One region of the Roseomonas sp. SRI_022 genome, then DNA from elsewhere that is predicted to be linked to it. Evidence: predicted binding sites of a transcription regulator. Region 1 holds the regulator's gene; each other region holds the start of a gene.
The links. The regulator HrcA, encoded in region 1, represses chaperone genes, less so after heat shock. The targets are predictions, from matches to a motif close to GTTNGCACTCNCNNNNNGNGAGTGCNAAC.
Positions count from the first base shown of each region.

Region 2: a site for HrcA is predicted at 2,507-2,535, ahead of groES (co-chaperone GroES). Genes of this name have one in related genera too.
Region 3: a site for HrcA is predicted at 1,225-1,253, ahead of groES (co-chaperone GroES). Genes of this name have one in related genera too.

Region 1 covers NZ_JBYCZL010000023.1:74,016-83,484, reverse strand. The annotation lists gene rdgB (RdgB/HAM1 family non-canonical purine NTP pyrophosphatase) at 1-464, opposite strand, end outside; gene rph (ribonuclease PH) at 553-1,269, opposite strand; gene hrcA (heat-inducible transcriptional repressor HrcA) at 1,449-2,528, shown strand; gene AC2YHJ_RS20680 (GntP family permease) at 2,733-4,187, opposite strand; gene AC2YHJ_RS20675 (patatin-like phospholipase family protein) at 4,192-5,256, opposite strand; gene AC2YHJ_RS20670 (tripartite tricarboxylate transporter substrate binding protein) at 5,359-6,315, opposite strand; gene AC2YHJ_RS20665 (ABC-F family ATP-binding cassette domain-containing protein) at 6,690-8,210, shown strand; gene ppk2 (polyphosphate kinase 2) at 8,350-9,276, opposite strand; gene AC2YHJ_RS20655 (bleomycin resistance protein) at 9,360-9,469, opposite strand, start outside.
Region 2 covers NZ_JBYCZL010000004.1:8,424-17,892, forward strand. The annotation lists gene AC2YHJ_RS04720 (Bug family tripartite tricarboxylate transporter substrate binding protein) at 1-311, opposite strand, end outside; gene groL (chaperonin GroEL) at 424-2,067, opposite strand; gene groES (co-chaperone GroES) at 2,117-2,431, opposite strand; gene AC2YHJ_RS04735 (usg protein) at 2,727-3,008, shown strand; gene AC2YHJ_RS04740 (2-hydroxyacid dehydrogenase) at 3,087-4,109, shown strand; gene ubiM (5-demethoxyubiquinol-8 5-hydroxylase UbiM) at 4,333-5,634, opposite strand; gene AC2YHJ_RS04750 (TVP38/TMEM64 family protein) at 5,693-6,388, opposite strand; gene AC2YHJ_RS04755 (glycosyltransferase family 2 protein) at 6,385-7,170, opposite strand; gene AC2YHJ_RS04760 (COX15/CtaA family protein) at 7,299-8,387, shown strand; gene AC2YHJ_RS04765 (PAS-domain containing protein) at 8,384-9,469, shown strand, end outside.
Region 3 covers NZ_JBYCZL010000039.1:23,840-33,308, reverse strand. The annotation lists gene AC2YHJ_RS25645 (glycosyltransferase) at 1-163, opposite strand, end outside; gene AC2YHJ_RS25640 (cold-shock protein) at 606-812, opposite strand; gene groES (co-chaperone GroES) at 1,322-1,636, shown strand; gene groL (chaperonin GroEL) at 1,792-3,438, shown strand; gene AC2YHJ_RS25625 (hypothetical protein) at 3,482-3,610, shown strand; gene AC2YHJ_RS25620 (Ntn hydrolase family protein) at 3,861-4,673, opposite strand; gene AC2YHJ_RS25615 (exopolysaccharide biosynthesis protein) at 4,737-5,333, opposite strand; gene AC2YHJ_RS25610 (carbon-nitrogen hydrolase family protein) at 5,672-6,604, opposite strand; partial or broken gene AC2YHJ_RS25605 (transposase family protein) at 6,860-7,401, opposite strand; partial or broken gene AC2YHJ_RS25600 (transposase) at 7,471-7,837, shown strand; gene AC2YHJ_RS25595 (hypothetical protein) at 7,986-9,469, opposite strand, start outside.

The DNA of each region.
Region 1 (9,469 bases):
GGCGGCCAGACCCAATGGCCCATGGCGCGGCCCTCGAAACCTTCGACATGTCCGTCGGGCCAGGCGAGGACCAGGGCGCAGGAGAACCAGGCGGTGCGGTCCTCGAAGTCCTGAGCGGCTTCCATCACCTTGCGCATGGCGTCGGCGTAATCGCGCGATCCGTCGGCCTGCATCGCCCAGTCGGCGGTGCGCACGCCCGGCGCGCCCGCCAGCGCGGCGACCGAGAAGCCGGAATCGTCGGCGAGCGCCGGCAGTTTCGCGGCGTTCGCCGCTGCGCGCGCCTTGATCGTGGCGTTGCCGAGGAAGCTCTCCTCCGTCTCCTCCGGCTCGGGCAGTCCGAGTTCGCCGGCCGAGACGGTCTCGATGCCATGTGGCGCGAGCAGCGCCGCGACTTCCTTCAGTTTCCCCTTGTTATGGGTGGCGATGACGATGCGTTCGCCGCGTACCAGCCGCCGATGCGTCATGACGCCACCCCTTCGCGATGAGTCTCCAACAGACAGAAAAAGGAGGGGGATCGGGGGAGTTCTCTCCTCCGACCTTCCTTCGCCTCCGTCACAACCCCACCGTCTCCCGCTGCATCGCGAACAGCTCCGCCGTCCCGCTGCGCGCCAGCCCGAGCAGCGCCAGCAGCTCGGCGTCGGAGAACGGCGCGCCTTCCGCGGTGCCCTGCACCTCGACGATCCCGCCCGATCCGGTCAGCACGAAATTCGCGTCCGCATCGGCCTTGCTGTCCTCGGCATAGTCGAGGTCGAGCACCGGCGTCCCCTGCCACACGCCGCAGGACACGGCGGCGACCTGGTCCTTCAGCGGGTTCTTCGTGAGGATGTTCATCTTCCGGCAGTGCTCGAAGGCGAGATGCAGCGCGACCCAGGCGCCGGTGATCGAGGCGCAGCGCGTGCCGCCATCCGCCGTCAGCACGTCGCAATCGATCAGCACCGACATCTCGCCCATCGCCTTCATGTCGGTGACGGCGCGCAGTGACCGGCCGATCAGGCGCTGGATCTCCTGCGTGCGGCCCGACTGCTTGCCGCGCGCGGCCTCACGGTCGCCGCGGGTGTGGGTGGCGCGGGGCAGCATGCCGTATTCGGCGGTGACCCAGCCCTGGCCCTGGCCGCGCAGGAAGGGCGGCACCTTGCCTTCGACGGAGGCGGTGCAGAGCACCTCGGTCTGGCCCATGCGGATCAGGCAGGACCCTTCCGCATGGCGGGCGAAGCCGGGCTGGAAGCTGACGGTGCGAAGGGCGGAAGCGTCGCGGCCGGAGGGGCGCATGGGGCGGGGTTCCCGGAAAACGTGGTCTGGGGCGGCTTCTACAATGGGCCGGCCGGTCATGCACCCCGCCCCTGGTGCGCCAGGGCGACAGGCGCCCCATATGTCGGCTCGCGAGCGGATTCATGCGTCCTGGCCGTTGACCCAGGGCAAGGCAAGTCCATAGGCTCGCATGTGGATCGATGAAAATGGGACCGAACGGAATTCCGCAGCCGGCGCCGACGGGGGCCAGCCTGGCGGGCCTCGACAGCCGCAGTGCGATGATCCTGCGTGAGCTGGTCGAGACCTATGTCGAGACGGGCGAGCCGGTCGGCTCGCGCACCCTGTCGCGGCGCCTGCCGCTTGGCCTGTCGCCGGCCACCATCCGCAATGCCATGGCGGACCTCGAGGATGCGGGGCTGCTCTATGCGCCGCACACCTCGGCCGGGCGGCTGCCGACCGAACGGGGCTTGCGGCTGTTCGTCGATGGGCTGCTGGAATTCGGCGCGCTGGGGGAGGAGGAGCGCGGCGCGATCGCCGCGCGGTGCGCCGCCTCCGGCCGGTCGTTGCAGGAGACGCTCGGCGAGGCGGGGCAGATGCTGAGCGGCCTCGCTGGCGCGGCGGGGCTGGTGGTGGCGCCGACCACGGAAGGCATGGTGCGGCACATCGAATTCGTCGCGCTCGGGCCGGGGCGCGCGCTGGTGGTGCTGGTGCATGAAGACGGCCAGGTCGAGAACCGCGTCATCGAAGTGCCGGCGGGGCTGCCGCTGTCCGCATTGCAGCAGGCGTCGAACTACCTGAATGCGCGGCTCGCGGGCCGCACGCTGGAGGAAGCGCGCGGCATCATCGCGAGCGAGGTGGCGGATAACCGCACCGCGCTCGATGCGCTGACGCAGCAGGTGATCGAGGCGGGGCTTGGCACCTGGACCGGCGGGCAGGGCGGGTCGCTGATCATCCGCGGCCAGGCGCGGCTGTTGGAGACGATCGACCAGGCAGCGCGCGTGTCCGAGATCAAGCGCCTGTTCGAGCGGCTGGAGCAGCAGGAGACGATGCTGCGGCTGCTGGACCTCGCGCAGCGAGGCGAGGGCGTGCAGATCTTCATCGGTGCCGAGAGCGGGCTGTTCGACAGCGCCGGTCTGTCGATGGTGGTGGCGCCATTCCGCAACGGGGCCGAGAAGATCGTCGGCGCGATTGGGGTGATCGGGCCGACGCGGATCAACTACGGCCGGGTGATCCCGGTGGTGGACTATACGGCGCGTGTGATCGGGCGGTTGCTGGGGTAGCGGCGCCTCGGAGAGGGCTTTGCCCCTCTCCGGACCTCTCCCCACCAAAGGCTTAAGGCCTTTGGAAACCTCGACTTGGCGCCGCGCCCATCGGTCGTTGCTAATGACTGCCGGACCGCCGCGCCCAGCACCAGGTGCCGGCATTCCAAATGCCACTGGCATTTGGCGGGGTGGCTTGGAGGGGCAGCGCCCCTCCAATCGTCGTCAGAACGACCCCAACAAACTCCCCAGCACGATCACCGCCACCAGCGCCAGCAGCGCGCTGACGATCGTCGTCATCACGATGTCGAGGTAGCTGTCCTTGTGCGTCGAACCGCACACCGCGAACAGCGTCACCACCGCGCCGTTGTGCGGTAGCGCGTCCAGCGTGCCGGCGCTGATCACCGCGACGCGGTGCATCAGCCCCGGATCGAGCCCGATCTGCGCCGCCAGCGCCATGTAGGTCGGCCCGAGCGCGTCCAGCGCGATGGTCAAGCCGCCGCTTGCCGAGCCGGTCAGCGCCGCGAGGATCGTGACTGCCGAGGCCAGCGAGACCAGCGGCCCGCCGCCGATGCCGAGCACCCAGTCGCGCACCACCTCGAAGGCCGGCATCGCCGCGACCACGGCGCCGAAGCCAACCAGGCTGGCGACGGAGAAGATCGGGAGCACGGAGGCGTTGGCGCCGGCATCCATCGTCGCGCGCAGGGATGGCAGGCGCCAGCCGCTGATCGCCAGCAGCACGACGATGGCGACGAACAATGCCACCGCGACCGACCAGACGCCCGCCACGGCCGACAGGGTGGTCCCGCCCCAGCGCGGTTCGGCCAGGAAGGCAGCGTCCATGCGCGGTAGCACCAGCATCGACATCAGCAGGTTCACCGCGACCACCACGATCAGCGGCAGGGCGGCAAGGACGACAGGCAGTTCCTTCGGCGCCGCCTCGCTGCGACGCATTTCCGCCGGGTCGAATTCGCGCGCCACGGAGGCACGTTCGCGGATCACCGGATCGTCGGCTGCTGCGTCCACCGGCGGCGCCGCGTCGTCACCGAAGCCTTCGCCGGCGGCGCGTGCTCGCGCCTCGGCACGCTGCATCCACCAAAGCCCGAAGCCCAGCATGATGGCGGAGGCGATGATGCCGAGCCCGGGTGCCGCGAAGGGCGTGGTGCCGAAGAAGGGCATCGGGATGGCGTTCGGGATCGCCGGTGTGCCCGGCATGGCGGACATGGTGAATGTGAAGGCGCCGACCGCGATGGCACCGGGCATCAGGCGGCGTGGAATCCCGGCCTCCCGGAACAGCGCGGCGGCCATGGGGGCAAGGACGAAGATCGCGACGAACAGGCTGACACCGCCATAGGTCACCGCCGCACCCGCCAGCGCGACCGACAGGATGGCGCGGCGCGGCCCCAGTGCCTGCGTCATCCAGCGCGCGATGGCGCCGACCGCGCCGGTATCCTCCATCAGCTTGCCGAACAGCGCGCCCAGCAGGAACAGCGGGAAGAACTGCGCGACAAAGCGCGCAGCACTTCCCATGAAGGTCTGCGTCCAATGCGCGAGCAGCGGCTCCCCTGCGAAGGCCGCCGCGATCAGCGCCGCGACGGGGGCCAGCAGCAGCACCGACCAGCCGCGATAGGCGAGCCAGACGAGGAGCGCGAGGCCGACGAGGATTCCGATCAGGCCCATCGGCTCAATCCGTCTTCAGCAGATATTCGATCGGCAGGGTGGAACGCTGGCCGAGCGCGGCGCCGTGCTCGGTCATGAAGGCCTCCGCCGCGCGGCGGCCTTCGTCGCGCAGCATGGTCAGGAATTCCCACTCGGCGTTGAGCTTGGAGGAGGCGCCGAGGCGCAGCAGCACATCCGATTGCACCAGGTGCACGCGCATCTTCGCCCAATGCGCGGTCTTCTCATTGCCGGGGTCCGCCACCTCGCGCAGCAACGCCATCATCTGCAACTCCTTGAGCAGGACGGCGTTGAAGGCGACCTCGTTCAGCCGGTTGAGGATGTCGCGCGCGGCCTTGGGGATGCCGGGCCGTTCCACCGGATTGATGCCGACGATGATGGTGTCGTCGGAGACGCATTCATTGATCAGCGGCGTCATGGTCGGGTTGCCGGAATACCCGCCATCCCAATAGGCCTGCCCGTCGATCTCCACCGCCTGGAACATGAAGGGCAGGCAGGCCGAGGCGAGCAGCGCCGCCACGCTGACATCGGCATTTCGGAACACCCGCGGCCGGCCGGTATGCACATTGGTCGCGGTGATGAACAGCTTGATCGGTGCGGCGGCGAGCGCATCGAAATCCACCGTGTCGGCCAACACCGATTCCAGCGGGTTGGGCAGGCCGAGATCGAGGTCGTAGGGCGAGAACATCCGCGTCGCGATGTCCATCGCGAGATAGGCCGGCGAATTGTCGAGCGACCAGCGCCCCAGCAGCACGTCGAGCGGGCCGCGCCGCAGCGGGCTGAAGGCCGCCGCCTGGGACACCCGCTTCCAGAAGCCTTCGAGCGCGGCCCGCGCGCCATCCGCTCCGCCCTGCATATGGCCATGGGCCATGACAGCAGCGTTCATCGCGCCGGCCGAGGTACCCGAGACGGCCTCGATCTTCAGCCCGTCTTCCTCGAGCAGGCGGTCGAGCACGCCCCAGGTGAAGGCGCCGTGGCTGCCGCCGCCCTGCAGGGCCAGGTCGATCAGGAGCGGCTCGCGCGTCGCGGTGCGGCGGCCCGCCCTCGGTTGGGGCGATCTTGTCGTGGACACGGGCGGCTCCGGTGACGTTTGTGCGCTGCACAATATCGCGGCCGGACCGGATTGGCACCTGTTCCGTTCAGGGCCGCTGTGCCAGCCGTCCCAAAGGCCGCGTCACGCCGGCGGGCGGCGCACGGTGGCGCGCAGCGCGTCCAGCACGCTGTCCATCGCCGCCTGGAAGCCTGGCCCGTCCAGATAGCCATCCATCGCCCCGGTGCGGTCGAGGAAGGTCTTCCAGGCCGGTTCCTGCATGCCGCGGTGGAAGCGGTCATGCAGGGAGGTCGCGATGTCGTCCGGCAGGCCGGCCGGGGCGGCAAGGCCCTTCATGTTCTCCGCCACCACGTTCCAGCCGAGCTCCTTCAGCGTCGGCACGTCCGGATAGGCCGGGATGCGTTCCGCCGAGGCGACAGCCAGCGGCTTCACTTCCCCGGCCTGGGCGAGGCCGGCCATTTCCTCCGGCGCCAGCACGGCGAGTTCCACCGTGCCGGCCAGCAGCGCCTGCAAGGACGGCGCGCCGCCGGTGTAGGGAATGTGCAGCAGCTCGATCCCCGCGGCCTGGGACAGCAGCACGAAGACCGCATGGTAGATCGACCCGATGCCCGAGGAGGCATGCGGGATGGTCCCCGGCGCGCGCTTCGCCGCTTCCACCACCGAGGGCAGGTCGCCATAGCGCCCGCCGCGCTTGGCGACGATCAGCATGGGCTGGCGCGTGAGGCGGATAATCGCGCGGAAGGACCGCTTGGGGTCGTAGGGCACGTCGCGGAAGGCGGGCAGGGAGGTGCTCTCGCTGCCGCCATTGACCAGCAGGTTCAGCCCGTCCGCCGCCGTGGTGGTCATCTGCTGCGCGGCGATCGCGCCACCCGCGCCGGGGCGGTTGATGACGACGAGCGGCGTCGGGAAGAAGCGGGCCGAGGCCTCGGCCGCCGCGCGGGCCGCGAGATCCGCCCCGCCGCCGGGCGGAAAGCCGACGATGAGCTGGACCGGGCGCGACGGCTCCCACGCCGCGCGGGCCAGGCGCGGGGCGGCGAGCATCGCGCCGGTCGCGGCGATGAGGGTGCGGCGTGTGGCCATGACGTTGTCTCCCGGACGATTTGCGGCAGAGCCTAGGCGGGGAGGAAAGCGGGGGGAAGGCGGTGGAACCGGCGGGGGCTTTGCCCCATTCGTGCGGCACAATGCGTCGCGTCCCCACCGGAGGCCAGGGCGGCTTGCGCGCAACGCGGCCGCGCCGCTAGGTTCCGGGGTTCAGCCATGGGCACCAGATACGAGGGCCGCGTGACCTTCTTCCGGCACTATCGCCAGCGTGGCCCTGTCTCGGCCCTGCAGATGCGTTTGCAGGGCTGATCAGGGCACGGACCCAAACGTCCTTCTTCCCGGTCGGCTCATACCCGGAACACCCGTTCCGCGTCCGCACCCTGCGTGCGGCCGGGACCGAGGAAGACAACACCGTGTCCCTGATCTCCGTTCAATCGCTCGGCATTACGCTGGGCGTCCCCCTGTTCTCCGGCCTCGACGTCACCGTCCAGGCGGGGGACCGCATCGGCCTCGTCGCGGCCAATGGGCGGGGCAAATCCACCCTGCTGCGCTGCCTCGCCGGCCTCGCGGACCCGACCGAGGGCACCTGCAGGTACGCGCGCAACGCCCGCGTCACGCTGATGCTGCAGGATCCCGGCCCTGACCTGCTCGCCCGGCCGGTCCGCGATGTCGTGCTGGAGGAACTGCCGGCCGACAGCCGCGAATGGGAGGCCTGGCGCGCCGATGTCGTGCTCGAGGCGCTGGAGGTCCCGGCGCCGCTGTGGGACAGCCCGCTCGGCGAACTCAGCGGGGGCTGGCAGAGGATGGCGCTGCTCGCCCGCGCCTGGCTGACCGAACCCGACATCCTGCTGATGGATGAGCCGACCAATCATCTCGACCTGCAGCGCATCGGGCAGTTGCAGCGTTGGATGGCTGCGCTGCCGAAGGATACGGCGGTGATCATCGCAAGCCACGATCGGGCCTTCCTGGATGCGGTGACCAGCCGGACGCTGTTCCTGCGCGGGGAGGCCTCGGTGGATTTCGCACTGCCCTACTCGCCGGCCCGGGCCAGCCTGGATGAATGGGATGCCGCGACGGCGCGCCGGCATGAGACGGATCTGCGCCAGGCCGACCAGCTGCGGCGCCAGGCCGCCAAGCTGCACAATATCGGCGTCAATTCGGGCTCCGACCTGCTGACGGTGAAGACCCGGCAGTTGAAGGAACGGGCCGAGCGTATCGAATCCGCCGCGCGGCCGGCGCATCGCGAGCTATCGGCAGGCAAGATCCGGCTGGCGGAGAGCGGCACCGACGCCAAGGTCCTGCTGGCGATGAACGAGGTCCGGGTGGCGACGCCGGACGGGCAGCGCCTGTTCGCCACGGGAAAGCTGTGGGTCCATCCGGGCGACCGGGTGGTGCTGCTCGGACGGAATGGCGCCGGCAAGTCGCGCCTGCTCGATCTCGTCACGCGGGTGATGCAGGGCGCGACGTGCGAGGGCTTCCGCTGCAATCCCTCGGTCATCCCCGGCATCTGCGACCAGACGCTGAGCCATCTGCGGCCGGACGAGACGCTGCACCAGGTCATCGCGGACCGCTTCGAGGTTGGCGAGCAACGCATCCGTTCGCTGCTGGCTGGCGCGGGGTTTCCGGTCGAGCAGCAATCCCGCACGGTCTCCGCGCTGTCGGGCGGCCAGAGGGCGCGGCTTGCCATGCTGGTGCTGCGACTGGAACAGCCGAATTTCTACATCCTCGATGAACCGACCAACCATCTGGACATCGAGGGACAGGAGGCGTTGGAGCGCGAACTCAACCGCGGCGAGGCGGCGTGCCTGCTCGTCTCCCACGATCGTCGCTTCGTGCGGAATGTCGGCAACCGCTTCTGGCTGATCGAGCGCGGACAACTGGTCGAAGTCGATGCGCCGGACGATTTCTTCGCGGCGGCGATGGCGGAACGATAGCCAGGACGGACGGCAAAGGGACGTTGCCCCCTCTACCTCTCCCGGTCAGGTCGCAACGATTGAAGCACCAGCAACCGGCGTTCCAAGGGGCACTGCCCCTTGGTGGGGTGGTCCGGAGGGGCGACGCCCCTCTGGTCATTCAGTCGCGATACCGATCGGGGACATAAAGCTCCGCCGGCAGCGTCGCCCGTTCGTAATCGGGGTTGAACACCCGTTCGGGCAGCGCCACCGGCTCGTGCGGCACCTCGCCATAGGGCAGCTTCGACAGCAGGTCGGCGATGCAGTTCAGCCGTGCGCGCTTCTTGTCGTTGCCTTCCACGATGGTCCAGGGCGCTTCGGGGATGTTGGTGCGCGCGAACATCTCCTCCTTCGCCTTGGTGTAGTGTTCCCAGCGCACGCGGGACTGCAGGTCCATCGGGCTGAGCTTCCACTGCTTGATCGGGTCGTGGATGCGCATCAGGAAGCGGAACTGCTGCTCCTCATCGGTGATGGAGAACCAGTACTTCACCAGCACGATGCCGGACCGCACCAGCATGCGCTCGAATTCCGGCACGTCGCGGAAGAAGGATTCGACCTGGTCCTCATCGGCGAAGCCCATGACGCGCTCGACGCCGGCGCGGTTGTACCAGGACCGGTCGAACAGCACGATCTCGCCGGCCGCCGGGAGGTGCGGGACGTAGCGCTGGAAATACCATTGCGTCTTCTCGCGGTCGGACGGCGCGGGCAGGGCGACCACGCGGCAGGACCGCGGATTGACGCGCTGGGTGATGCGCTTGATGACCCCGCCCTTGCCGGCGGAATCGCGTCCCTCGAACAGCACGACCAGCTTGAGGCCGCGGTGCTGCACCCAGTCCTGCAGCTTCACGAGTTCCGCCTGCAGCCGCAGCAATTCCCGGAAATACAGGCCGCGGTCGATCGTCGATTTCTTCCGCGTCGCCAGCAGGGCACGCAACTCCGGCGGAATGCGGGCGTCGTCGATCTCGGTCTCGCGTTCCTCGTCGAGATCGTCTTCGAGCTCGATCTCCATCCAGGACCGTTCGTGCGGATCCCTGGGGTCGTCGTTCATGTGCGGCTCCGCCGTGCAATCGATGGGCGATTGCTAGCGATCGGGCGTGAAAGAGGGATGACGGTTTTGCGACGAATGTCGGGTTACGCCCCGACCTCCTGCGGTGCGCAGCCGAAGCGCAGCAGGTTGCCATGCGGGTCGAGCACGGCGAATTCCTTCATGTTCCATGGCTTGACCTCGAAGGCCGACAGGC
Region 2 (9,469 bases), on a different contig from region 1:
CGATAGACATGCGGGTTGATGACGATGTTCGAGGAAACGGCATAGAGGAAGGTGTAGCCGTCCGGGCGGGCGCGCACCGCGGCCAGCGTCCCGATCGACCCGCCGGCGCCGCCGCGATTGTCCACCACCACCGTCTGGCCGAGCTGCTGCGAGAGGATCTGCGCGAATTCGCGCCCGACGATGTCGGTGCCCCCGCCCGCGGCATAGGGGACGATCATCGTCACCGGGCGGTTCGGCCGCCAGCCGCCCTGGGCGAGCGCCAGCGACGGCGCGAAAAGGGTCGGTGCGAGAAGAAGGCTGCGGCGCTTCATGGGACGGTTCCTGGCAAGCGGTTTTCCGCGCCATAGCACGGCGCAAAGAAAAAGGGGCAGTCCCAAAGGACTGCCCCCAATTCGTTCCGGTCCGGCGAAGGACCGGACGGGATCAGAAGTCCATCCCGCCCATGCCGCCCATGTCGCCCGGGCCACCGGCCGGAGCCGCCGGCTTCGCCGGACGCTCGGCGACCATCGCCTCGGTGGTGATCAGCAGGGAGGCCACCGAAGCGGCGTCCTGCAGGGCGGTGCGCACGACCTTGGTCGGGTCGATGATGCCGGCCGCGACGAGGTTCTTGTACTCGTCGGACTGCGCATCATAGCCGTACTCGTAGGTGTCGGTGCGCAGCACCTCACCGGCGACGACGGCGCCGTCCTTGCCGGCATTCTCCGCGATCTGGCGGATCGGCGACTGGATCGCGCGGCGCACGATCTCGATGCCGACCTGCTGGTCGGGGTTCTCGGCCTTCAGGCCGGCCAGCTTCACCGAGGCGCGCAGCAGAGCCACGCCGCCGCCCGGGACGATGCCTTCCTCGACCGCGGCGCGGGTCGCATGCAGCGCGTCATCGACGCGATCCTTGCGCTCCTTCACCTCGACCTCGGTCGAGCCGCCGACGCGGATGACGGCAACGCCACCGGCCAGCTTCGCCAGACGCTCCTGCAGCTTCTCGCGGTCGTAGTCCGAGGTGGTCTCCTCGATCTGCGCCTTGATCTGCTCGCAGCGGCCGGTGATGGCGGTCTTCTCGCCGGCACCGTCGACGATCGTGGTGTTCTCCTTCTCGATCTTCACGAGCTTCGCCTTGCCGAGCATGGCGAGGGTCACGCTCTCGAGCTTGATGCCCAGATCTTCGGAGATCACTTCACCGCCGGTCAGGATGGCGATGTCTTCCAGCATCGCCTTGCGGCGATCGCCGAAGCCCGGCGCCTTCACGGCGGCGATCTTCAGGCCGCCACGCAGCTTGTTGACGACCAGGGTGGCCAGCGCCTCGCCCTCGACGTCCTCGGCCACGATCACGAGCGGACGGCCCGACTGCACCACGGCCTCGAGAAGCGGCAGCATCGGCTGGAGCTGCGACAGCTTCTTCTCGAAGATGAGGATGTAGGGGTTCTCCATCTCGGCGATCATCTTCTCCGCATTCGTGATGAAATACGGGGAGACATAGCCGCGATCGAACTGCATGCCCTCGACGACGTCGAGCTCGGTCTGGATCGACTTGGCTTCCTCGACGGTGATGACACCCTCGTTGCCAACCTTCTCCATCGCCTTGGCGATCATCTCGCCGATCTCGGTCTCGCCGTTGGCGGAGATCGAGCCGACCTGCGCCACCTCGGCCGAGGTCGTGATCTTCTTCGTCTTGGACTCGAGTTCCTTGACGATCTCGACCACGGCCTTGTCGATGCCGCGCTTCAGGTCCATCGGGTTCATGCCGGCGGCCACGGCCTTGGCACCTTCGCGCACGATGGCCTGGGCCAGCACGGTCGCGGTGGTGGTGCCGTCACCGGCCAGGTCGTTGGTCTTCGAGGCCACTTCGCGCACCATCTGGGCGCCCATGTTCTCGAACTTGTCGGCCAGCTCGATTTCCTTGGCGACGGTCACGCCGTCCTTCGTGATGCGCGGGGCACCGAAGGACTTGTCGATGACGACGTTGCGGCCCTTCGGGCCCAGCGTCACCTTCACGGCGTCGGCGAGGATGTCCACGCCACGGATCATACGTTCGCGCGCCGAAGCGCCGAACTTCACGTCCTTAGCAGCCATTGCTTTCTACCTCTGAATTCTGTTGTCGGATGCGGTGCGAAGCGGCGCCTCAGGCGGCCTTCTTCGCCTCGGCGGTGCCTTCGAGAATGCCCATGATGTCGGACTCCTTCATGATCAGGAGCTCCTCACCATTCAGCTTCACCTCGGTGCCGGACCACTTGCCGAACAGGATGCGGTCGCCGGCCTTCACGTCGAGCGGGCGGATCTCGCCCTTCTCGTTGATCGTGCCCGCGCCGACGGAGACGACTTCGCCTTCCTGCGGCTTTTCCTTGGCGGTGTCGGGGATGATGATGCCGCCGGCAGTCTTTTCTTCCGCGGTGACGCGGCGAACGAGAACACGGTCGTGCAGGGGACGGAAGTTCATGGATGTCCTCTCCTGAGCCTCGGGTTGATGACGGCTCGCCCTGGGAAGCCTGGCCGGTCGCAGAACGCCCCGGCCGTTAGCACTCCCCCCAGAGGAGTGCCAGCGATCTAAGCCGAGGGTCGCGCGACGTCAAGCGTTCGGCAGCACTCGCCACGCACGAGTGCTAATGATCTGAATATACAAGATTTTTCTTGCCTCCTGCTGCGCTGCACATGTCATCCTGTGAAGCAACTCACGGCGCCGCGACGGCGTTGCAGGTAGGAATGGCACGTCACACCACCCTCAAGGGAAAGGAATGACCAAGGTGCTGCAGGGACTGGAACCGATCCTCCGAATCCCCGACTGGCGGATCACGACCGCCGAGTTGCTCTACCACCTGCCCGACCACCCGCATGTTCTGCAGGCTTATATCTGGCAGAAGATCGACCACGCGCCGGATTTCCCCGAGCTGACCCGCTTCCTCGACTTCTGGCGCCGCGAGATCGAAGGCCCGCTGCATTCGGTGCGCGTCGCCTCCTCCGCCCTGACCCGCCCTGCGGAGCTGCGCTACGCCAACGGGGTATTCACCCTTCACTGAGGCGCCGCGCCACGCGACTATGCCCCGCCCGTCGCGCCGCAGAACGCGGTAGCGCAGGTATCGAGGCGGGGAGGCCCCATGCGCATCGCCATGTTCAGCACCAAGCCCTATGACCGCCGCAGCTTCGAGGCGGCGCCGGCGGCCGCGGCGCATGAGATCCTGTTCCTCGAGCCCCGCCTCGCGCCGCTGACCGCGCCGCTCGCCATGGGCGCCGAGGCGGTCTGCATCTTCGTCAATGACGACGCCTCCGCCCCGGTGCTGGAGGCGCTGGCCGCCGGAGGGACCAGGCTGATCCTGCTGCGCTGCGCCGGCTTCAACAATGTGGACCTGGCCGCCGCGCAACGCCTCGGCATCAAGGTCGCGCGCGTGCCGGCCTATTCGCCGCATGCGGTCGCCGAGTTCACCATCGGGCTGATGCTGTCCCTGGTGCGCGGCATTCACCGTGCCTACCAGCGCACGCGGGACGGCAATTTCGCGCTGGAGGGCCTGCTCGGCTTCGACCTGCACGGCAAGACCGTGGGCGTGATCGGCACAGGCAAGATCGGCGCCATCGTCGCGCGCATCCTGGCGGCCGGCTTCGGCTGCCGGGTGCTCGCCTATGACGTCCATCCCGACCCCGCGCTGGTGGCGATCGGCGTGACCTATGCCGACCCGCGCGCGATCGCGGCCCAGGCGGACATCGTGACGCTGCACTGCCCGCTGACCCCCGAAACGCACCACGTCGTCCGCGCCGAGACGCTCGCCATCGCCCGCCCGGGCCTCGTCGTCATCAACACCAGCCGTGGCGGCCTGGTCGATGCCGAGGCGGCGATCGATGCGCTGAAATCCGGCCAGCTCGGCGGCCTCGCCATGGATGTCTACGAACAGGAAGCCGACCTGTTCTTCGAGGACCTGTCGAACGAGATCCTGGCCGATGACGTGATCGCACGGCTGCTGACCTTCCCCAACGTGCTGGTCACCGGCCACCAGGCCTTCTTCACGGCCGAGGCGATGGGCGCCATCGCCGAGGTGACGCTCGGCAACGCGACCCGCGTGGCGGCGAAGGAAGCGCTGGGGGCGTCGGAGGTGACGGTCGCGGCGACGGTGCCGCGGCCCGCGTGAGGCCGGAGGGGCACCGCCCCTCCGGACCACCCCGCCAAAGGCTTAAGGCCTTTGGAAACCTCGATTCCGCCCTCGATCGTGGTCCGCGCGGGCCGGGTTTCTGGACAAGCGGCGATGTTCGCTATATGTTCACAACATCAACTGGGCGAATCATGCCCTGTCGTCGATGTGAACCCAAAGGGAAGCGGCCCGCGGCTCGATAAAGGCCTAAAGCGATAAAAACCTAAAAGTCTAAAGTGCCCCAACCCAAGGTCGTAAAAACCCAGCGGTCAAGGGGGCCGCTGCCCCCTGGTGGGGAGAGGTCCGGAGAGGGGCGACGCCCCTCTTCGCCCTTTTGCCTGCCCGCGCCGTGCAATGGCTTCCAGGAACGGCCCGGCGCGTCCATCAGGCCGGCGACGATCGCCTTGCGGACCGGCGCCAGCACCGCCCCGGCCCCGATCAGCGCCGCGCGCGCCAGGCGTGCCGGCGCCCGGTCATCCGAATACAGCCTGGCCACGGCATTGGTCGCGAGGAACAGCGGCAGCGTCGCGCGCCGATGCGCCGCGGCGTAGCGCGACAGACCCGCCTCCGCGCCGGGATCGGTGGCGCGGCGGATCTCGCCCGCCAGGATCTCCGCCCCCGACAGCCCAAAATTGAAGCCATGCGCGGTAACGGGGTGCATCCCGACCGCCGCATCCCCCAGCAGCGCGAAGCGACGCGCGGCGAAACGATGGGCGTAGGTCGCGACCAGCGGATAAGCGTGCCGCGTCCCCGCCAGCGTCATCGGCCCGAGCCGCGATTCATACCGGCGCGTCACCTCGGCGCCGAAATCATCGGGCGACATCGCCATCGCCGCCTCCGCGACCGCAGGCGGCAGGGTCAGCACCACGGACGACATCGCCCCGTTCAGCGGCAGCATGGCAATGGTCTGGCCATGGCCGAACCATTCCGTCGCGATGCCGCCATGCGGCACGTCGTGGGCGACGCGCGCGACGATCATGGTCCGCCCGAAATCGAGCATCGCCGCGCCGATCCCCGCCCGGCGCCGCGCCTCGGAGAAGCGGGAATCAGCGGCAACGACCAGCCGCGCGGCCACCACCTCCCCGCCATCGAGGCTCACCTGCGCGCCCTCGGGCGCCAGGGACAGGCCGGTCACGGGCCGGCCCGTGACCAGCCGCGCCTCAGTGGTCGCGACGGTCTCGAACAGGGCGCGGCGGATCAGATGGTTCGGCACCAGCCGGCCGAGCGGTTCGCCGTCCCGCCCCGGCGCGAAGCGCAGCGCCAGCGGATTGGCGCCGTTGATCACCTTCGCTTCGCGCAGCGGCGCCGTCTCGGCGGCCGGGATGCGGTCCCAGGCGCCGAGGTCGCGCAGGATCGCCTGCGAACGATGGGTCAGCGCGATCTCCCGCCCGTCGAAAGCGGGGTCCGCGATCGCCGCTTCCGGCGCGCGTTCCAGCAGGGTGATGCGCAGCCCGCTGCCGGCGAGCGCACAGGCCAGGGCGAGGCCCGCCGGTCCGGCCCCGATGATGGCGACATCCGTATCCATGCGGTCTGCTTCCTCCGGACGACCCGCGCCGTCCTTGATCCTGCGCAGAATTGGCGCCTCAGGCGTCGTCTTCCAATGCGCGGCCCGCCTGGTGCCGGCGCAGCAGCATAAGCCCGATCAGCGCCGAGACCACGAACAGCGCGACCCCGAGCCCCAATTGCCAGGCGCCATCCACCCGGATGCCCTTGCCCAGCAGGGCGAAGACCACCGTCTGCGGCAGGTAGCCTATGGCCGACGCGGCCAGGAAGGGCAGCAGGCTGATCCCCGCCATGCCGGCCAGCAAGTTCAGCGCCAGGTTGTTGCCCACCGGCAGCAGGCGGAGCGCCAACGTCGCGCCGAAAGGGCTGCCCGCCAGCACGTCTCGCAGCGGCCGCAACCGGTGCCCGAAGCGCCCGGCAAGCCGCCGTTCCGCCCAGCCCCGCCCGACTGCCCGTGCCCAGAGATAGGAGATCGCGCAACCCACCACCTGGGCGGCGAGCGACAGCGCCGTGCCCTGGACGACGCCGAGCGCATAGCCGCCGAGGAATGCGACGCCCTGGCGCGGCGCGCCCGCGGCCGTCGCCGCCGCGCCGATCGCCACGAACACCAGGTCCCCGAGCAGCCCCTGCCCCAATACCCAGCGATCCACCCAGGCGGTGCCCGGCGCGAGGCCGATCTCGCGCAACAGCAGTCCCGCCGCCACCAGCCCGATGGCGAGGATCGCCAGTTTCAGCAGCGCCGCGCGGCGCCGCCCGGACGCCGCCGGCGCGGTCATGGGGCTGGATCGGTCTCGATAACCGGCCGCCTGCCGCGCCGCTGCAGCCAGGCCATGCCGATCAGGTCGAAGATGCCGACCAGCAGCCGGTCGAGCGTGCCGTAGTTCGACGCGCCGCGCACGCGCGGGCGGTGATTCACCGGTTCGCTGACCACGGCGCCGCCCTGGCGCAGCGCCAGCGCCGGCAGGTAGCGGTGCATGTGATCGAAATGCGGCAGCTCGAGGAACAGGTCGCGCGGGAACACCTTCAGCCCGCAGCCCGTGTCGGGCGTCGCATCCCGCAGCAGGCGGGATCGCACGCCATTGGCGATGCGGCTGGTGTAGCGCTTCACCCCGCTGTCCTTGCGGTTCACCCGGTGCCCCGCGATCAGCGTGCGGCGGCCGGCTGCGGCCTCGGCTTCGGCGCGGGCGAGCAGCCGCGGGATGTCGGCGGGGTCGTTCTGCCCATCCCCGTCCAGTGTCGCGATCCAGCGCCCGCGCGCCGCCTTCACGCCGGTAACGATCGCCGCCGACTGGCCGCAGGATGCCTTGTGGCGGATGGCGCGGACCGGCGCACCAGCTTCGCGCGCCGCGCGCAGCGCCGCCGGCGTGTCGTCGGTCGAACCGTCATCGACATAGACGATCTCATGCGGCACGGCGGGCAGCGCGGCCTCGATCTCCGCCACCAGGGGCGCGATGTTCGGCGCCTCGTTGCGGACAGGGATGACGACCGACAGGACGGGTGGCGCGGCCTCCCCGCCCGCCGCGGCGGGCCCGGATGCGGCGCTGGGCTCGGGAACCATGGGCGGGCGGTAGCAGCCCCGCCCCGCCCCGGCAAGCAGCCCCCGCCGCGGAGCGGCAAGCAACCACTGTCGCGCAGCGGCTGTCACCCCAGGGTGCAGCCCGCCCGCCACTGGCCTATATCGCCGCCATGCCTTTCGATTCACGCGGCGCCGCCGCGCCCACCGCCGAGGATGCCGCCGCCGACCGCCGAGCCGTCGCGCGATGGCTCCTGTTCGTCGCCGCACTGGTCTGGGTCATGGTCGCGATCGGTGGTGCGACGCGGCTGACCGGGTCCGGCCTGTCGATCATGGAATGGGCGCCGATCACCGGCATGCTGCCGCCGCTGTCGGAAGCCGAGTGGAACCGTCTTTACGATCTGTACCGCACCATCCCGCAGTATCAGCTCGTCAACCAGGGCTTCGGGCTGGAGGGGTTCAAGCAAATCTTCTGGCTGGAATGGATCCACCGCTTCTGGGGCAGGCTGATCGGCATCGCCTATGTGGCCGGGCTCGCGTGGTTCTGGCTGCGTGGTCGCATCCCGGCCGGATACAAGCCGCGGCTGCTGCTCCTGCTCGCCCTCGGCGGGATGCAGGGCGCGGTCGGCTGGTTCATGGTCGCTTCGGGCTTCGAGGCTGACCGCACCGCCGTCTCGCCCTATCGCCTCGTGATCCATCTCGGCCTCGCCTTCCTTCTGTTCGGCGTGCTGCTCTGGACGGCGATGACGCTGCTGCGGCCGCGGCCGGATACGGCACCCGTGCCGACCAAGCTGCGCCCGCTGGTGCATGCGGCGGCCGGGCTCGCAGTGCTAGCGATGCTGGCGGGCGGCTTCGTTGCGGGTATCCGTGCGGGCTTCGATTACAATACATTCCCCTTGATGGAGGGCCGCCTCGTGCCGCAGGGCTATTGGGTGCTGGAGCCGGGCTGGAAGAACCTCACCGCCAATATTCCGGCGGTGCAGTTCAACCACCGGCTGCTCGCGACCCTGACGCTGGCCGTGGCGGCATGGGCGGCGTTCGTTGCCATCCGGGCCCTGCCGCGCGGGCGGGTGCGCGGGGCGGTGATGGGCCTCGCCATTGCGGTGGCGCTGCAATACGCGCTCGGCATCGCCACGCTGCTCGCCGTCGTGCCGCCCTGGCTCGGCACGCTGCACCAGGCCGTCGCGGTGCTGGTGCTGACCGGGGCGCTGCTCGCCATCCATGCGCTGCGCCGCCCGGCGCCGCCGGCCGGACCCGAGTGACCCCCGGGGACGCCGCTCTCCGGGCCATCGAGGCCCTGCCCCACGCCATCATGGTGGTCGATGGGGCGGATCGGCTCGTCCTCGCCAATGCCGCGCTGTGGGGGGAAGCCGGGGCGGCCCCGGCACGCTTCCCGCCGGGCACGCCGCTGCGCGACATGCTGCGCCTGCTGGCCTTCCGCGGCATGCTCGGCCCCGGCGATCCGGCCCTGCTTGCCGCGCAGGCCCTGCATCAGGACCGCACCAGCCTGCAACTCCGCCATCTGCGCAGTGCCGACGGCGCCCGCCTGTCGGAGGTGACGAGCCTGCCGTTGCCCGGCGGCGGCTTTGCGCTGTGCTCGGTCGACATCACCGCGCTGCATCGGGCGGAGGCGGCCGCGCGCGCCCGTGCCGCGCTGCTCGAACGCGTGCTGAACAGCCAGCGCGGCGGCGTCGCGCTGTTCGATACCGCGCAGCGGCTGACCGTGCACAACCCCGCCTACCGCCGCCATACGGGCGCGACGCCCGAGATCCTCGCCGGCCGCCCGACCCTGCCCGAGATCATGGAGGCGCTGTCCACGCACGGGGAATTCCCCACCAGCCGCGACCGCGACTACGCCGCGGGAGTGATCGCCGCCGATCGCCGCCGGATGCTGCAAGGCCAGCGCGAGCGCATGGACGGCACCATCGTGCGGTTCCACAGCACCCCCGAACCCGATGGCGGCTTCCTGATCGAGACCGACGAGGTCACCGACCTGCGCCAGGCCGAGGACGAGGCACGTCGCCGCGCCGCCATCCTCGACGGCGTGCTGGAGGCGCTGCCCCACGGCATCAGCGTCTGGGGGCCGGATCGTCGCGTCGCGCTGTTCAACGATGCCTATACGCGGCTGATGGAAGGCGCGCCGCTGCAGGTCGGCGACACGCTGCACGACGTCATCCAGCGCCGCGCCGCGGCCGGCGAATACGGGCCCGGCGAGGCCGAGGCGGTCTATGCGCGGGAGATGGCGCGCGACCTGTCCCGCCCGCAGGAACGCCGCCGGCTGCGCGCCAACGGCACCGCGCTCGACGTGCGCACCGCGCCGCTGCCTGATGGCGGGCACATCTCC
Region 3 (9,469 bases), on a different contig from region 1:
CATAGGCGCGCGTGTCGTTCTCCGGGATCTGCAGCCAGACCTCCGGCGGATAGGCGTGACTGGCACCCGTCTCCGTCATCGCCATGACGAAGCATTCGGCGCGGGGTACCGCACTGGCGACGGCAGTACGCAGGTCTCCCGTGAAGGTGGCGAGGCCACACATACGTGGGGGATGATTGCCGAGGAACGCAATGCGATGGAGCGGCGGGGCTGAAGGACTCATCGTGACACGGCTCCTGCTGATGATTCACCTGGCGGATGGTGATGGTCCCCGTGAGCGCGAGGTCTGTTCCCATGGGGCGGCACAATCGCCTCGGGCATCACATCGGAGGCCTGGCGTGCGCAGCCTCCATCCCGTGCTGCGGGTCGAGTGTTGGGCGAACCGTTCGGAGCTGCGCGTCAGTCGAAGCTTACGAGAGCCAAAGGCGCAACATCTCTATCCGCTGGCGCCCGCTGAAATCAGGGCAAGCCTGCACATCGCTCCCGGATCGGCACGGCGGCACTTCGAAGCTTGCTGACGCGGTAAGCCCAGTTGGGCGAAGCAAGGCGTTCGTCCGTGTGTATCCCTCGGCGTCAACCAGTGGGAGAACAGCATTCAGTGCGCCCTACGTCAGCTTGAGATTGCCTGCGGAAACCTTCCCTTGCTGTCCCTGCTGAATCTCGTACTGGAGCTTCTGCCTTTCCTTGGGGCTTGCCATTCCTGCCCGTTCAACATCGGCAGCGTGTAGGAACACGTCCTTCGAGCCGTCTTCGGGTTGGCTGAACCCGTATCCCTTCGTCGCGTTGAACCATTTCACAGTGCCGACAGTCATTGCGGCGCATCCTTCTGAACGCGTTGCCGGCGCGCAAGAACGCGTAGCGGATCAAGCTTCGTAGGGAAACGTGCACCGAACTCAGAGCTCGACTGAGAGCGGAGGGGGCAGGCCGGACCGGACGATCGTGACAATTGAGCAAGTGGTGAGGCCAGCCATGCTCTACAACCCTCGGCGCGACGGTCGGGGGAGATGCACTGTCGTTGGCTCAGACGAGAAGGCTCTCGGCGTGGCCGCTAGCTCGCTTCGACCACAGCGCGATCGCGTTGCCGATGCACACTCAGCGATGCTGACTTGTCGGTGACACGAATGGCTGAGCAAGAGTTGCGCCGGATCGAAGAACGTGTCCCAGCGCGCAGGCGAGGAGCGCTCCGAATGAATCATGGACATTCGCGTCGGGAAGGCCCAGTTGATTAGCACTCTGCCCGTGAGAGTGCCAAGCGGCTGCCAAGGCAGCGCCGGCGTCACCGCAGCGGGGCAATCCACAAGAAGCTCAAGGAGAGGGCCGCATGAATTTCCGTCCCCTGCACGACCGTGTTCTCGTTCGCCGCGTCACCGCGGAAGAAAAGACTGCCGGCGGCATCATCATCCCCGACACCGCCAAGGAAAAGCCGCAGGAAGGCGAAGTCGTCTCCGTCGGTGCCGGCGCCATCAACGAACAGGGCGAGATCCGTCCGCTCGACGTGAAGGCCGGCGACCGCATCCTGTTCGGCAAGTGGTCCGGCACCGAGGTGAAGCTCGATGGCGAGGAACTCCTGATCATGAAGGAGAGCGACATCATGGGTATTCTCGAAGGCGTGTCCGCCGCGAAGAAGGCCGCCTAGAGCAGATCGCGCCTGACTGGAATCAGTCAGGCGCGTGAAGATGCTCGCTCAAACAAGGGGTTGGAGCGGGTTGCGTGAGCGCAGTCGAACGCAAACGGCTCAAAGGCGCCGCTTCGCTACGGCCGCTTACAACCGATTTGCAAAGGTAGAAGACAATGGCTGCTAAGGACGTGAAGTTCGGCGCTTCGGCGCGCGAGCGTATGATCCGTGGCGTGGATATCCTGGCCGACGCCGTGAAGGTGACGCTGGGCCCGAAGGGCCGCAACGTGCTGCTGGACAAGAGCTACGGCGCCCCGCGCATCACCAAGGATGGCGTGACCGTCGCCAAGGAGATCGAACTCTCCGACAAGTTCGAGAACATGGGTGCGCAACTCGTGCGCGAGGTGGCGTCACGCACCAGCGACACCGCCGGCGACGGCACCACCACCGCGACCGTGCTGGCGCAATCCATCGTCCGTGAAGGTGCCAAGGCCGTGGCCGCCGGCATGAACCCGATGGATCTCAAGCGCGGCATCGACAAGGCCGTCGCCCTCGTTGTCGCCGACCTCGAGACGAACAGCCGGAAGATTTCCACCTCGGCCGAGGTCGCCCAGGTCGGCTCGCTCTCCGCCAATGGCGACGCGGAGATCGGCGAGATGATCGCCAAGGCGATGGACAAGGTCGGCAAGGAAGGCGTGATCACGGTCGAGGAAGCCAAGAGCGTCGAGACCGAGCTCGACATCGTCGAGGGCATGCAGTTCGATCGCGGCTACGTCTCCCCGTATTTCATCACGAATGCGGAGAAGATGATCGCCGAGCTCGAGAACCCCTACATCCTCATCTTCGAGAAGAAACTGTCCGGTCTCCAGGTCATGCTGCCACTGCTCGAGGCCGTGGCGCAATCGACGCGTCCGCTGCTGATCATCGCCGAGGATGTCGAGGGCGAGGCGCTCGCCACGCTAGTGGTGAACAAGCTGCGTGGCGGCCTGAAGGTCGCGGCGGTGAAGGCGCCGGGCTTTGGTGATCGCCGCAAGGCGATGTTGGAAGACATCGCGATCCTGACCAGCGGCCAGGTGATCAGCGAGGACCTCGGCATCAAGCTCGAAAGCGTGACGCTGGAGATGCTCGGGCGCGCCAGGACCGTGCGGATCGAGAAGGACAACACCACGATCATCGACGGTGCCGGCGAGAAGGACGCGATCCACGGCCGCATCGCCCAGATCAAGGCGCAGGTCGAGGAGACCACCTCCGACTACGACCGGGAGAAGCTGCAGGAGCGCCTGGCGAAGCTGGCCGGCGGCGTTGCCATCATCCGCGTCGGTGGCTCGACCGAGGTCGAGGTGAAGGAACGCAAGGACCGCGTCGATGACGCGCTGCATGCGACCCGCGCCGCGGTCGAGGAAGGCATCGTCCCGGGCGGCGGCGTCGCGCTCGTGCGCGCCTCGGTGAAGCTCGCGGGCCTCAAGGGGTCAAATCCGGATGAGCAGACCGGCATCGAGATCGTGCGCCGCGCGATCCAGTCGCCTCTTCGCCAGATCGCCACGAATGCCGGCCAGGACGGCGCCGTGGTTGCGGGTGAAGTGCTGCGCACCGACACCTACGAATACGGCTACGATGCACAGTTAAGCGAGTACAAGGACTTGGTGGCCGCGGGCATCATCGACCCAACCAAGGTCGTGCGCTCGGCCCTGCAAGGGGCCGCGTCGATCGCGTCACTGTTGATTACGACCGAAGCGATGGTGGCCGAACGGCCCGATCGCAACCCCACGGCCGGCGGCCCGCCTGGCGGTGGCATGGGCGGCATGGGCGGGATGGACTTCTGAGCGTCGTCTCGGGGCGGGTCGAAGGGGCCCGCCCCGGTCGCGCGTGCTGACCGCGGCGGACATCCAGCTGCTGTCCTTCGCGCGGATCACGCTGTTGCGTCCGCGCTGGGTTGTGCTCGGTGATGCGACGGATGCGCTCGACCCGGCGTGGCCGACGCCATGCTGCGGCTGATCGCGGAACTGCTGCCGCAAGCCGGCATTGCCCTGATCGGACGGCATCCCGGATCGGCGGAGATCTTCAGCCGGCGGCTGACGCCTGAGCGCCCGGCCGGCGGCGAGATCCGGCTCAATGAGATCTGGAAACGGCGCCAGGCGGCGAAGGTGCCGCGCCCCAGGCCGCTCAGCGTCGTCGATCGGCTCCGCGAGGGATATACGGCCGCTGATGGCAACCGCACCGGCACCTCAAGGTCCCTGAAGCGTCGTCAGCGTTCCCGCGGCTCATCGGGCAGGTGGAAGCTCTTCCGCTGCACCCAGCGGAAGCCCTCATGCTTCGTGATGGTCGCAATCTCGACCGCTCCGCCAACGGATTTCGGCAGGAAGACGGCGAAGCGGACAAAGCCGATCGTCGTCTCGACCAGGAACCGCGCGAGGTCGATCGCGTCCTGGATCGGCATCGCCGGGACGGCGAGCGTCGCATACAGATCCTTGACCAGTCTCTTTTGAAGGTCGGCTGCCTGCTGCGGCGCCATGCCATGGCGTATCAGGACGGCGTCGATGTTGAAGCCGATACCCAGGATGAGCCGATTCAAGGCTTCGTACTGTCCGTCCCACAGCACGCCAAAGCCGTTCTCGTCCATGACGCGCCTCGGCGGTGGGCAAGCCTGCTGCGTCAGGTTGACTTCCCAGATCTCGGCCAGGGGGCGACCGGCGGAGTAGCCGCAGACGCGCAGCTGGATGTTCGTCGGATCCGCACAGACCGCGGCCTTCTCCTCGAAGAGAAAGCTGCGCAAGCGGTCTGCGACCTGTTCAACCGTATAGGTTTCGGGATCGAGCCGCCAATCCCCGTGGTCCGCGCTGAGACCGGCAAAGCGCCGCCGCAGGTCCTTGAGGAGCGTTTCGACAGACTCGTTCCCGATGCCACCCGATCCAGTGGACATGGCCCCTATGGACAGGCCTTCGCATAGATTGGCGATCTTGTGCGCGTGTGCGTAGATCTGTCCGCTCTCCATGGAACCCGCGCTATCGGCGGCCATGACGATGCCGTCGTTGATCTTCACCGAGACAATGACTGTCACAACGAGACCCCTTCCTGCGGTGTTGCCTTCAACTGCGGTCCCTCGCCGCGCGCAGCCTCCCGCTCAGAGAAGGCCGGGCACCCAGCCCGTGGCACTTGCCGTTTCCCATATGACGATGCCAGTCGCCGCGAGGATGGAGAGTGCGGCCAGCAGCGCGGCGCAGAGCAGCACGCCGTCCTCCTCCAGATACGCGAAGGCGATCAGCGTGATAACCAGGGCGGGCAGGACATTGCTCAGCGGCACCGGGGCAAGAAGGCAGGCGCCCAGCAGCAGCACGATGCCGCCGACCACTCGCTTCGTCGCCTCGAACGGCGTATACCATCGCGGGCGGACGAACCGCTCCAGCCACCGTATGACAGGCACCGCGCGACGCACCATCTTCGCAAGCCTGTGTGCCTCGAAGTGCTGTTCGCCAACGCGGTTGGGAAACATCGGTCTGCCGCGGGCCAGAATCATCTGCATCGCCGGGACCATCAGCAGTATGCCGGCCACGGCCGACACACCCGGAAGAAGACCAAGGATCGCCAAAACTAGAAGCACGATACCAAACGAACGGTCGCCCAGCCGGTCCAGGAGCCAATTGAGCGATACCTGCCCCTCAGCAAGCATGGCATCGAGCATGGCTTCCAAGGCGAAGGAGGTGGGCGGGCGCAGGCTCATTGCACCGCAGCATAGGCGGCCTGCGCGGCGGAATGGGAGCAATGAATTGTGCTTCGCCGAGCGGAGGCCATCACGCAAGTAGAAGCCGTCGCGCCCGCGACGGCGTGTCGATTAGTGGATATGTCTGCATCCCGTCGACGCGGAGCCGAAAGCAGCCGATCCCGCACGACGCCCTGCGCCAGCGCCACCGCCACCGCCACCGCATCAAGATCATGTTCAGCAGGCTCAAGGATTCGCGCCGCATCGCTATGCGGTACGACTGCCGCGCCCACACCTTCTTCAGCGCCATCGCACTCGCCGCAAACGTCACCTTCTGGTTCAATCAGTGAGTCCTAAGCTTAGTCGAATCGAATAGGAGTCTGCCTCTTTCGATTCACGGTAAGGGTGAAAACGTCGGGCCTGGCATAATGCCCACTCGCGTCAAACTTTCGCCGCGAGGCACGCGCCGCCGCCACATCGATCTCGGCGAACAGCAGGCCCTTCTCTCGATGCATCGGTCCTGCGATGACGCCGCCGAAGGGCTTGTAGACGACGGCGTCGCCCGCGTTGATCCATTCGTCCTTGTTCGGGAAAAGCTCGTCGCGATACGGCACGTCATCGGGGATGTCGGATGCTTCCAACGCCGTCGCGCATCCGACTACCCAGCAGCCGCCCTCGCGCGCGATGTGCTGCATCGTCGCGAGCCAGGTTTCGCCGCTGTCCCAGGTCGGGGCGACGTAGATGTCGATGTTCTGCGCATAGAGCGCGTAACGCGCCAGCGGCATGTAGTTTTCCCAGCAGATCAGTGCCCCGACGCGACCGACCGAGGTGTCCACGACATTCAGACCAGAGCCGTCGCCGAAGCCCCAGACCATCCGCTCCGGATTCGTCGGCATCAGCTTGCGGTGGTTGTTCGCAAGCCTGCCGTCCGCGTCGATGATCGCGCAGCTGTTGAACAGAGTGCTGCCGCTGACCGCGCCATCGACCTCCTGGTATCCGAGTACGATGACCACCCCGTGGTCCCTCGCCGCGTCCAGAAGCGGTCGCAGCCCGTCCCGGCTCAGGTCGACTGAGTTCGCCTGCGAGAGGGCGTAAAGCTCATCGGTCTTGCCCATCCCAGCCCCCGGCGGCAGGCGCCAGACGAACGTCGGATAGCCGGGAAGCCAGGCCTCGGGAAACACCACCATGCCGCAGCTTTTGGCTGCTGCCTCACCGACAAGCTCGACTGCGCGCGCCATGGATTTTTCGAGATCGAGGTAGACCGGCGGTTGCTGGACAACGGCAAGCTTCATGTGATTGTTCCGCTGCGCCCCGGGCTGGGGCGAGGGCATCGTATCACGTCTGCTGCGCTGCCTTCGCACGCTGCTTTTCCCAGCGACACCACTCGCAGACCTTCTACGGGGCACGCTGCGCCTCCAGAGTTGCTCGTCGGCGGGCGACAAGCCCAGAGAATGTTGGAATCCGGTTTCCACCGCTGCTCCAATCTTCTCTCTCACAACCTGTCTCTCCCGCACGGCGGATCGCGCTGATGCGCAGGTTTGGCCACCGGCAACGAAGGCCTCAAGGAAGGCAGCTGCCGTGACGCGCGTGGCGCTCTCGACCAGTTGGACGAAGGCGAACTTGCTGGTGCGGTCGATGGCAACGAAGAGATAGAGCTTGCCTTCGGCGGTCTGCACCTCGGCGATGTCGATGTGGAAGAAGCCGATAGGGTACGCCTTGAACGCCCTCTTGGTGACCTTGTCGCCTTCGACTTCGGCAGGCGGGGGATCCCGTGTCGCTGCAGGCAGCGGTGCAGTGAGGACTGCGTCAGCTGCGGGATCGTGGCCTGCAGGGCATAGAGGCAGTCATCGAGGGGCAGCAGCGTGTGGCGGCGAAAGGCCACGATGATGGCCTCCTGTTCGCTGGACAGGGTGGTTGAGTGGGGTGCCTTCGGGCCTGTGGCCTGATCGGAGACTGAGGATCGTTTACGCCATTTGGCGATGGTTTTGGGATTGACGCCGAAGCACCGCGCCAGGTCCCTCAGGCTCGTTTGACTATGTTGGATCGCGCAACGGATGGACTGTCGGGAACTCCGTGTGTGACCGGTCATGATGGGAAAGAAGGAGCCCCCATGGCCCCACGGAAAGAGCCTCAGTTCCCTGACGCGATCCTGGACTAGCTGCTGTCCGGGTCGGAAGCCAGCGCCGCGTTCGACCGGGGTGGCCTGCTGGACCAGTTGGAGATGGCGCTGGAGGTCCCACGCGACCGCCAGGACAGCTTCGACCCGCTGCTGATCGCGAAGTACCAGCGCCGCTTCCCCGGCTTCGACGACAAGATCATCTCGATGTATGCGCGGGGCATGAGCACGTGCGAGATCGCGGGCCACCTGCAGGAACTCTATGGGTTTCGAGGTCTCACCCGACCTGATCAGCACGGTCACCGATGCGGTGTTGGACGAGATCGCGACCTGGCAGGCGCGGCCGCTGGAGCCGGTCTACCCGCTCGTGTTCTTCGACGCGCTGCGGGTGAAGATCCGCGACGAAGGCGCCGCGGCGTAGTTCCGGAACAGGCGTGGCACCCCGGGCATGAGGTGACCCTCCATACCTCCAGAATCACCGCGCCACGTTGAGCCCGGCATTCCAGACGCGCTGTCGAATACGGCGCCCCAAGGCTACGGCCGGCGTGCCCGGCGGCTCAGTAGGGGTCCGAGCAGTGGGGGTCTTCCTCGGAGTTGCCGGGTCCTTCCCTATCGAGGTCACGGCCCTTATGCCCCCTATGCCCCCTATGCTTTCCGCCATCCGAGCGTCGTGAACCAGAACCCACGTACGCGCCACCAAGGGGCTGTTCATCGCGCAGGGCGTAGGTCGTCGTGCTCCATCGACCTCGAGGCTTCGCCGCGGTCATCACCAGTGAGCCGATCCGCGTGCCGACACACTGAACAAGCGCGGCGACGATGACCTGACGCCCTCGATCATGCGGGTCGAGCAGGCGTCGGATTTCCGGCGCGAGGTCCTTGGCCGCGATCGGCATCGAGCCATGGATGCGCCACCAGAGGCGGAACACTTCCGTCGTCCTGTCGCGTTCCGGATCCTGTTCCTTCGTCCGGCGTATTGCGTCACCGGGATCGCGACAGCCCAGAGCCAGGAGTGGATCGCGAACGTGCCTGGACCAGACCTCATAGGAACCGATGGGGGATCCAGGCGGCATTTTCGCACCTTCGAGCTGGCCCCATCGCCAAATCGTCAAGGCATCCGCCAGCAGTACCGCGCGACCCTCTAGGATTTCATCGTCGAACCCCGGTGTGAACCGGCGCCGCTCCGGCTCACTGCTTCCACCATCCAGCATGACGACGAGAAATCGGCGGGCCAGATCCTCCGATAGCTGAACGCCATTCCCCGTCACGGCGACGAAGGTCGTCGAGTGTAGGCGGCGAACTCCGCTTCGGCCCAGCGGACGGGTCGCGCACGTCTCCTCTGTCAAAATGCTGGCCAGCAGATCCGATCGAAGGGCGGTGGAGTTGATGTTGTCCAGAAACAGGGCGGAGCGAGCCTCCAGGAGGGATGACGCAATCCGCTGGTCGAATTCCGTCCTTGTGGTTCCGGCGGTCATCGCCATCGGATGACGGCCGTAGGCGATTGCGCAGATCGCTCGGACCAGCTTTCCTTTCCCGGTCCCTGCGCCGGAAAGCAGCGGCGCCCGGATCAACAGGCCGGGCGCAAGCGGCAGAGACGGCCGGCAGACAGCCGTCAGCAGCCCGTGAATGAAGCAGGATTCGTCCAGGCCGATCGGCGCATCGAGATCGACCAGCATCAAGCCGCTGTCGGGATCTTCCTGCCGCACGGCGTCGGCGAATGGGAAGGTCGCGAAGGCATCACGCAATCGCCGGAGGGCTTGCCGAGCTTCAATCCGTGTTGGCATGTGCGGTACATCCGGCGACTGCTGCGCATCGCAGAACATATGCGATGCGTCGTCATAGCCAGCGGCGGGCAGGATGGTGCCGCCGACCTTCAACAGCGGTGCCGCCGAGATGCCCCGCAACGGGCGTAGGTGCCACTCCCCCTGCATGCCCAGGTAGACGCGGACGACGTCCGAGGGGAGTTTCACACGCTCGAGGCTCTTGGTGCCGTTACGCGTCACCTTTGCCGCTACGATGGCAGCTGCCGCCTTGTGCGCCAATC